Lichenicola cladoniae: one gene and its partner. Each later gene encodes a partner of the first gene's protein in a complex. Links are inferred from orthologs where the notes say so. Each region holds a gene or a part of one and is shown in the gene's direction. Other genes may lie near its edges.

Region 1 (4,394 bases):
CAAGACGATAGCATAGAGGCTCGCGTCATTGCGACGATCATGATCCTGCGCACTACCGGCGCTCCGGAAACACCTTGGCGAAGCGGCTTGCAGCAGCCGAAGTTTGTTGTCATCATCGAAGGGTGTGACGAGCGTGCTCGTTCTCGTGGAAGTTGCGTCTTCGGCGCGCTCCGTTGGAACTGGTTCTCGTCCGGCATTATGCCTTCCGCATGGAACGCGCGCCGATGGTCACCGGGAGCAGGTCTTCCGCGTCCGGCCCGGCAAGCGCCAAGATGCTCCCGCATATGCCGCGTCAGCCGGGACGATGTCATGTCGCAGCCCTGCACGGCCCTGTTAGCCCACAGCGGGTACCGTCCGGCATGCCGTGCGGCCCCCGCACCTCACGCCTAAGGACCGGATGATCGCCGCCATAGCCCCGAATCGGAACCAGGAATCACCAATGGCCCTGCGCCATGCGGTATCCGCGGTGCCGTCGGCCAAGGCGTCGGACGCCCGTCAACTGCCCCCCATTGCCGCGCGCGCGACGCTCCCTCCTGTTTTCCTCGTCGTCCGGAGGCTAGGGCGCAACCGCCCGGCCGGACCCGGCGACTGGAGCGGTGCCCCGGCCCACCGGAGTTCCCTCTCTCATGACCAAGCGCATGCTGATCGACACGACACACGCGGAAGAAACCCGCGTCGTTGTGCTGGACGGTAACAGGCTCGAAGATTACGACGTCGAAACCTCGGCGAAGAAGCAGATCAAGGGCAATATCTACCTCGCCAAGATCGTCCGAATCGAGCCGAGCCTGCAGGCGGCGTTCGTGGAATACGGCGGCAACCGGCACGGCTTCCTCGCCTTCAGCGAGATCCATCCCGACTATTACCAGATCCCGGTTGCGGACCGCGAACGGCTGATCGCCCTCCAGGAGGAGGAAGCCCGCGCCGACGAGGCCCGCGCCGATCGCGAGGACGAGGCCGACGACGACAGCGGCGACGACACGACGGACCACGCCCCGTCCGGCAATCGCAGGTCCAGCGTCGATCCCTTTGCCGATCAGGCCGAGACCTTCGAGCCGTCATCGGACCAGCCCGACGACGAGAGCGAATTCGGCCCCGAGCCGGATGGCACCATCGCGCTCGCAGTGCAGGTCGAGACGGTCTACGCGGATGCCGATACCCACGCCGAGCATGCCGGCGCATCGGAGTCCGGCGCATCGGAGTCCGGCGCATCGGAGTCCGGCAACGCCGAGGACGGCACGAACGACGCACCGGCCCGCGTATCGAACCGCTCCGCGCACGACCGCCAGCCGCGTCCCGAGCAGTCGGACGAGCCCGCCCCGGAAACGGTCGGTGGCGAGAACGGCGGCGACGATGACGGCCGCGCGCAACGCCGCACCGCCCGCTTCCTGCGCCAGTACAAGATCCAGGAGGTCATGCGCCGCCGGCAGATCCTGCTGATCCAGGTCGTCAAGGAGGAGCGCGGCAACAAGGGCGCCGCCCTCACCACCTACGTGTCGCTGGCCGGCCGCTTCTGCGTGCTGATGCCCAATTCGCTGCGTGGCGGTGGCGTGTCCCGCAAGATCACCTCGGCCGCCGACCGCAAGCGCCTGAAGGACATCACCACCGAGCTGGAAATCCCGCGCGGCATGGCGATGATCGTCCGCACCGCCGGCGCCCAGCGACCGAAGCCGGAAATCCGCCGCGACTGCGAATACCTGCTGCGGACCTGGGACGACATCCGTGAGACCACGCTGGAATCCTCGGCGCCCTGCCTCGTCTACGAGGAAGCCAGCCTGATCAAGCGCGCGATCCGCGACGTCTATACCAAGGACATCGAGGAAATCGTCGTCGACGGCGAGCCTGGCTGGAAGGGCGCGCGCGAGTTCATGCGCACCCTGATGCCGGCGAACGCCAACAAGGTTAACCTCTGGCGCGACGAGAGCCAGCCGCTGTTCTCGCACTACCAGGTCGAGCACCATCTCGACGCGATGCTGCAGCCGACCGTGCAGCTTCGCTCGGGCGGCTACCTGGTGATCAACCAGACCGAGGCGCTGGTCGCGATCGACGTCAACTCCGGCCGCTCCACCCGCGAGCGCAGCATCGAGGAGACGGCGCTCCGCACCAACATGGAGGCCGCCGACGAGGTGGCCCGCCAGCTTCGCCTGCGCGACCTGGCCGGCCTCATCGTCATCGACTTCATCGATATGGAGGCGCGACGCAACAATGCCATGGTCGAGCGCCGCCTCAAGGACGCGCTGCGCAACGACCGCGCCCGCATCCAGGTCGGCTCGATCAGCCATTTCGGCCTGATGGAAATGTCGCGCCAGCGGCTGCGCCCGTCGCTTGCCGAAAGCAGCTTCGTGACCTGCGCGCATTGCGGCGGCAGCGGCTTCATGCGCGGCACCGAGAGCTCGGCGCTGCATGTGCTGCGTGCCATCGAGGAGGAAGCGGGCAAGCGGAAATCCGCCGAGATCCGCGTCCGTGTCGCCGCGTCGGTGGCGTTCTACGTGCTCAACCACAAGCGTGCCTGGCTGCAGGAGATCGAGACCCGCCATCATCTGACGGTGCATCTGCTCGCGGACGACAGCCTGATCCCGCCGGCGCTCGAGATCGACAAGATCGGCACCTATGTCGGGCCACAGCTCGCCGCACCGGTCGAGCGTCCGGCTCCGGCGCCGGTCCAGGCAACTCGTATCCCGATCGCGGCGGCACCCCCGCCGGTGATGGCCGAAACCGAGGAAGGCTGGGACGACGAGCCCGTCCAGGCGCAGAAGCCGGTCGTCGCCCGCGTGGCCGACCAGGCCCAGCCGGCCCTGCCGGACGCGGCGGCATCGTCCGAAGGCCCGGTTGCCGCGGACGGCGAGGACGAACACCGTCGCAAGCGCCGCCGCCGCCGCCGCCGTGGTGGCCGTCGCGAGGATGGATCGGTCATGCCCGAAGGCGCGGCACAGCCCGAGCTGGGCGGCAGCGACGAGGACGAGATGCCGGGTGAGACCGCCGATGCGGTCGCACCGACCCTACTTCCTGGGGAAACGCTGGCGTCGCCGTCGGTGTTCGAAGCGAGCGCGGCCGATGTGGCGCCGGTCGATGCCACCCGGGCTGCCGAACCCGGTCAGGACCCCGGACAGCGCGGTCGTCGCCGTCGTGGAGGCGGGCGCAATCGTCCCCGTCCGGACGGCAGCGATGCCGATGCCGGGCCTGCCGACCGTCAGGATGCGCAGGGGCAGGCGCCTCGCCCGTACAACGGTCCGACGCCGGCCGATCCGTTTGCAGGTAGCTACGACATCTTCGAACTGATGGAACGCGACGCTGACGAAGGCGTGGCCCTGGTGCCTAACCCATCGGCATCGGCGGCGTCCTACGCGCCGTCCAGCCCGATCCGTTCGCAGCCAATAGCGGAGACGACACCGGAGCCGACCCCGGCACCGGCACCGGCCGAGCCCGCACAGGAAGCGGCCGTGCCGGTACCGGAGCCGGTGGTGGACGCAATCGGAGAGGTCGAGCCGGTGGTTGCGCCGACATTGGACCTCGGTCCGGACGTCGCCGCGGATGCCAAGGCGCCGGCAACTCCGAAGGTGCGGAAGCCACGTGCCAGCCGGGCAAAAAAGGCTGCACCGGTCGAGGCGGTGACCCCGGATGCAACGGACCCGGCGGTCGAGCTGGCCGCCGAGCCCGAAGCCCCCCAGGTCGCGATCGCGCCGGAACCAGCGCCCGAAACGTCTGTGGCAGCACCGGAACCGGCGCCCGCAGCCGACGCTGTGAGCGTCGCGGATCCGAGCATCGTCCAGGCGAAGATCATCAGCAGCGATGCACCCGCGGCGAAGCCCCGGAGCGGCTGGTGGAAACGCTGACCATCTGACGGTCTTCCGGGCACTTCCGGGTCGCGTCACCGCCTGCGGATCATCGATCCCGCAGGCGGCCAGACCGACACGGAGGCGCCTGGCGGAACGTTTACCCCGGCCTGGTCGCAAGCATCCGGTATCGTGCGGTCGCTACGGGCGCGCCTGCACGATCGTCATCTCGTGCTTGCCAAAGAACGCCGCGATCGCCTCCGCGCCGTAGGCGGGGACCTGTCCGTCGCGCAGCCTGACGGTCTGCGAGGGCCAGGACGGCCCGCCGAACAACTTGCCTGGCGGCGGCACGGCGAACAGCATCGCGTCGCCCGGAGCGCGTGCGGAACTCCAGCTTTCCGACCTCGCCCGCATCTGCCCGGGCACCAGGGCGAGATCGGCCCTGAGTGCCGGCGTCCATGCTGCGAGCAGCAGCAGAAGTACAGCGGCGAGCGTCACCTCGCGCAGGCCCGCCGGCAACCGGCGCCAGAGCAGCGCGGATGACGGCGCCAGCGCGACCAGTGCCAGCAGCATCATGCCGGCCCGCATCGTCTGGTGGCGCTGGCAGCACAGCATGCCGAATTG
Region 2 (3,324 bases), 1.2 Mb from region 1 along the record:
CACCGGCGATGGTGACCCGATCGGGGTCGCCACCGAACGCGGCAATGTTGTCCCTGACCCAGCGCAACGCGGCGATCTGGTCGCGCAGCCCGAGATTGCTCGGGATGCCCGGGTCGTCCAGCGCGCTGCCGAGATCCAGGAAACCGAGCACGCCCAGACGGTAGTTGATGGTCACCGCAACGATCTCGCCGGACGCTGCGAGATGGGCTGCGTCATACATGTCGGCCGAGCCGAGCAGGAACGCGCCGCCATGGATCCAGACCATGACCGGTCGGCGCGCCGCATCCGCAGCCCGAGAAAACACGTTCAGGACCAGGCAGGCTTCGTCCGAGTGATCGCCATGCGCGCCGATGGCGAGCGGGATACCGGGGATCCGCTGCGGACACGGCGGCCCGTAGGACGTCGCCGCCCGGATACCCTGCCATGGGGTCGGCGGATGTGGGTGCTGGAACCGCACGGCCTCCGCATAGGGAATGCCGCGCCAGATGCAGACCGGGCCCTCGGCATGGATCGAGATGGTGCCCTCGACCAGGCCCGCTTCGGTGGCAACGGTCAGCGTGGCCTGACCCGCCTGGCTCAAAGCCGGACCGGGATCGATGCGATCAGGCAGAGCGAGACCACGCCGGTCAGCAGCCAGCGCAGGGCCATGTAGCCCGGCGGCAACAGCCCGGCCCTGGCGGTACGCGCCTCGATGACCGCGGTCAGGATGAAGCCGAGCAGCAGCACCACCAGTGACACGACCGGCGAGGCGACCATCGGGATCAGGATGGCGGCCCAGCCGACCAGCGCCGGCAGCACCCCAAGGGTCAGGCGGCGGCCCAGGACCCCGGCCGGCGCCGGGCCGTCGAGCGGGCGCGCTGCCAGAGCCAGGCCCCAATGGACGGCACCCAGAAACGACAGGATGACCGCGCCGTAGCCGATCAGTGCCTGCACCAGGCGCGGCACGGGCACCTGGTTCGGGTAGATCAGGATGCCCATCGCACACGCCACGAACGGGATCAGGCCGCCTATTCCGAGGATGACGGCGAGCAGCGGCAGGCGTCTCATGATGCGAATCCTCGGCAGCGTTCAGGGACACGGGCAACGTCGCAGCCGGAGCGCGGATGCGCCATGTCGCCCGGGCTTGCGCATCATCGGCCGAGATGGTCGAAAAGGGCCGCCCGAACAAGAGAATAGAGAGATAGCATGAGCGCCATTGTCGATATCGTCGCGCGCGAGATCCTGGACAGCCGCGGCAACCCGACCATCGAGGTCGATGTAGAGCTGTCGTCGGGCGCCAAGGGCCGCGCCGCAGTCCCGTCGGGTGCCTCCACCGGCGCCCACGAGGCTGCCGAACTGCGCGACAACGACAAGAGCCGCTACGGCGGCAAGGGCGTGCTGCAGGCCGTCGCGTTCGCCGAGGGCGAGATCCTGGAAGCGCTGCAGGGCGCGGAATCGTCCGAGCAGGTGGCGATCGACCACGCGATGATCGACCTGGACGGCACGCCGAACAAGTCGCGCCTGGGCGCCAACGCGATCCTGGCGGTCTCGCTGGCGGTGGCCAAGGCGACCGCGGAAGAGCTGCAGGTGCCGCTGTATCGCTATGTCGGCGGCGTGTATGCGCGGACCCTGCCGGTGCCGATGATGAACATCATCAATGGCGGCCAGCATGCCGACAACCCGATCGACATCCAGGAATTCATGATCCAGCCGGTCGGCGCCGCCACCGTGGCCGACGCGATCCGGATGGGTTCGGAGATCTTTGCCCAGCTCAAGAAGGGCCTCAAGGATGCCGGCTTCAACACCAATGTCGGTGACGAGGGCGGGTTCGCGCCCGGGCTGAAGTCGGCCGACGAAGCGCTGACCTTCATCACCCGCGCGGTGGAGAAGGCCGGCTACAAGCCGGGTGACGACGTGACCTTCGCGCTCGATTGCGCCGCCACCGAGTTCTACAAGAACGGCAAGTACGAGCTCGAAGGCGAGGGCAAGTCGCTCGATGCCGGCGGCATGGTCGCCTACATAGCCGACCTGTGCAGCCGCTACCCGATCGCCTCGGTCGAGGACGCGCTGGACGAGGATGACTGGGAAGGCTGGGCGCATCTCACCAGCGTGCTCGGCGCCAAGGTGCAACTGGTCGGTGACGATCTGTTCGTGACCAACCCGGAGCGACTGCGTCGCGGCATCGCCGCCAAGACCGCGAACTCGATCCTGGTGAAGGTCAACCAGATCGGCACGCTGTCCGAGACGCTGGAAGCGGTCGAACTGGCGCACCGTGCCGGCTACACTGCTGTCATGAGCCACCGGTCCGGCGAGACCGAGGACAGCACCATCGCCGACCTCGCCGTCGCCACCAACTGCGGCCAGATCAAGACCGGCTCGCTGTCCCGTTCGGACCGCACCGCGAAGTACAACCAGCTCATCCGCATCGAAGCCGAGCTGGACAGTGCGGCGCGCTATGCGGGCCGGACCATCCTGCGCGGCTGACGAACAACCGGTCCGGCGGCATCCAGCCGCCGGACCGGCATTCGGTCAGACGGTATCGGTATCGTGGTCGGTGCCGCGGGTGACGAGATCCATGCGCAGCGTCATGCAGTAGGCGCCGCCGCCGGACAGGATGAACGGAGCCAGCCCGACCTCCTTCACCATGTAGCCGCGTTCGGCAAACCGGTCCTTCAAGCGCTGGGTCGGTTCGGCCATGACGATGGTACGGTCGACGGCCACCGCATTGACGCAGAAGCGGGCCGCATCCTCGGCCGATGCCTCCATCAGCCGGTCGGCCGAGACGACATCGCGGATCAGGCTCACGCCCTCCCTGGTGAACGCGGGCGGATAGAAGAACACCTCGCCATGCGGTAGCACGCAGAAGCAGGTATCGAGGTGATAGAACTGCTCGGTCGCCAGTTCGAGCCGGACGATATCGATGTCGAACACACGGGCGATATGGTCCGGTGCCCCGGCCGCCGAACGTGGGCCGAAGCCGGTCCAGGCCAGCGAGCGGGTCCGGTCCCAGATGCAGTCGCCGGCCCCTTCCTGGAACATGCCCTGCGGCAGGTCGATCACCTCGTCCAACAACCCACGATCGCGCATTCCCTGGAACACCGCCCTGAACGCCGCCTCCTCGCCCTGGCGTTGCGGATGGCGAAACGAGGCTACCAGCGCCTTGCGATCGAACACGATGCCGCCGTTGGCCGGAAACACCATGTCGGGCAGGCCGGGAACGCCCGGCGCCGTCTCGATGTCGCCGCCCGCCTCGCGGAGGGCCCGCTTGAGAGAACTGAATGCAGTCCGTGCCTCGGCCAGGTGACGTTCCGGATGCTCGGACCAGGTGCCGGGCTTCATCCAGGG

Evidence for each region. The genes of interacting proteins can lie anywhere in the genome.
Region 2: the proteins of HN018_RS14980 (region 1) and eno are in contact, whole or in part, in a solved structure (PDB 2FYM), measured with the Escherichia coli proteins. The link is inferred for Lichenicola cladoniae from one-to-one orthologs.

The regions. Positions count from the first base shown.
Region 1 is NZ_CP053708.1:3,297,365-3,301,758, forward strand. What follows is about bases 313-4,030. They hold HN018_RS14980 (Rne/Rng family ribonuclease), read left to right. Parts: upstream 313-626; coding sequence 627-3,830; downstream 3,831-4,030. Other genes in these bases: HN018_RS14985 (hypothetical protein), read right to left, coding at 3,972-4,030. Also shown: more of HN018_RS14985, read right to left, coding at 4,031-4,394. UniProt on the Escherichia coli protein: Endoribonuclease that plays a central role in RNA processing and decay. Required for the maturation of 5S and 16S rRNAs and the majority of tRNAs. Also involved in the degradation of most mRNAs.
Region 2 is NZ_CP053708.1:2,084,882-2,088,205, reverse strand. The notes cover bases 339-3,324. They hold eno (phosphopyruvate hydratase), read left to right. Parts: upstream 339-1,185; coding sequence 1,186-2,463; downstream 2,464-3,324. Other genes in these bases: HN018_RS09650 (dimethylarginine dimethylaminohydrolase family protein), read right to left, coding at 2,509-3,324; HN018_RS09660 (DUF3429 domain-containing protein), read right to left, coding at 577-1,047; HN018_RS09665 (carboxylesterase/lipase family protein), read right to left, coding at 339-580. Also shown: more of HN018_RS09665, read right to left, coding at 1-338. UniProt on the Escherichia coli protein: Catalyzes the reversible conversion of 2-phosphoglycerate (2-PG) into phosphoenolpyruvate (PEP). It is essential for the degradation of carbohydrates via glycolysis.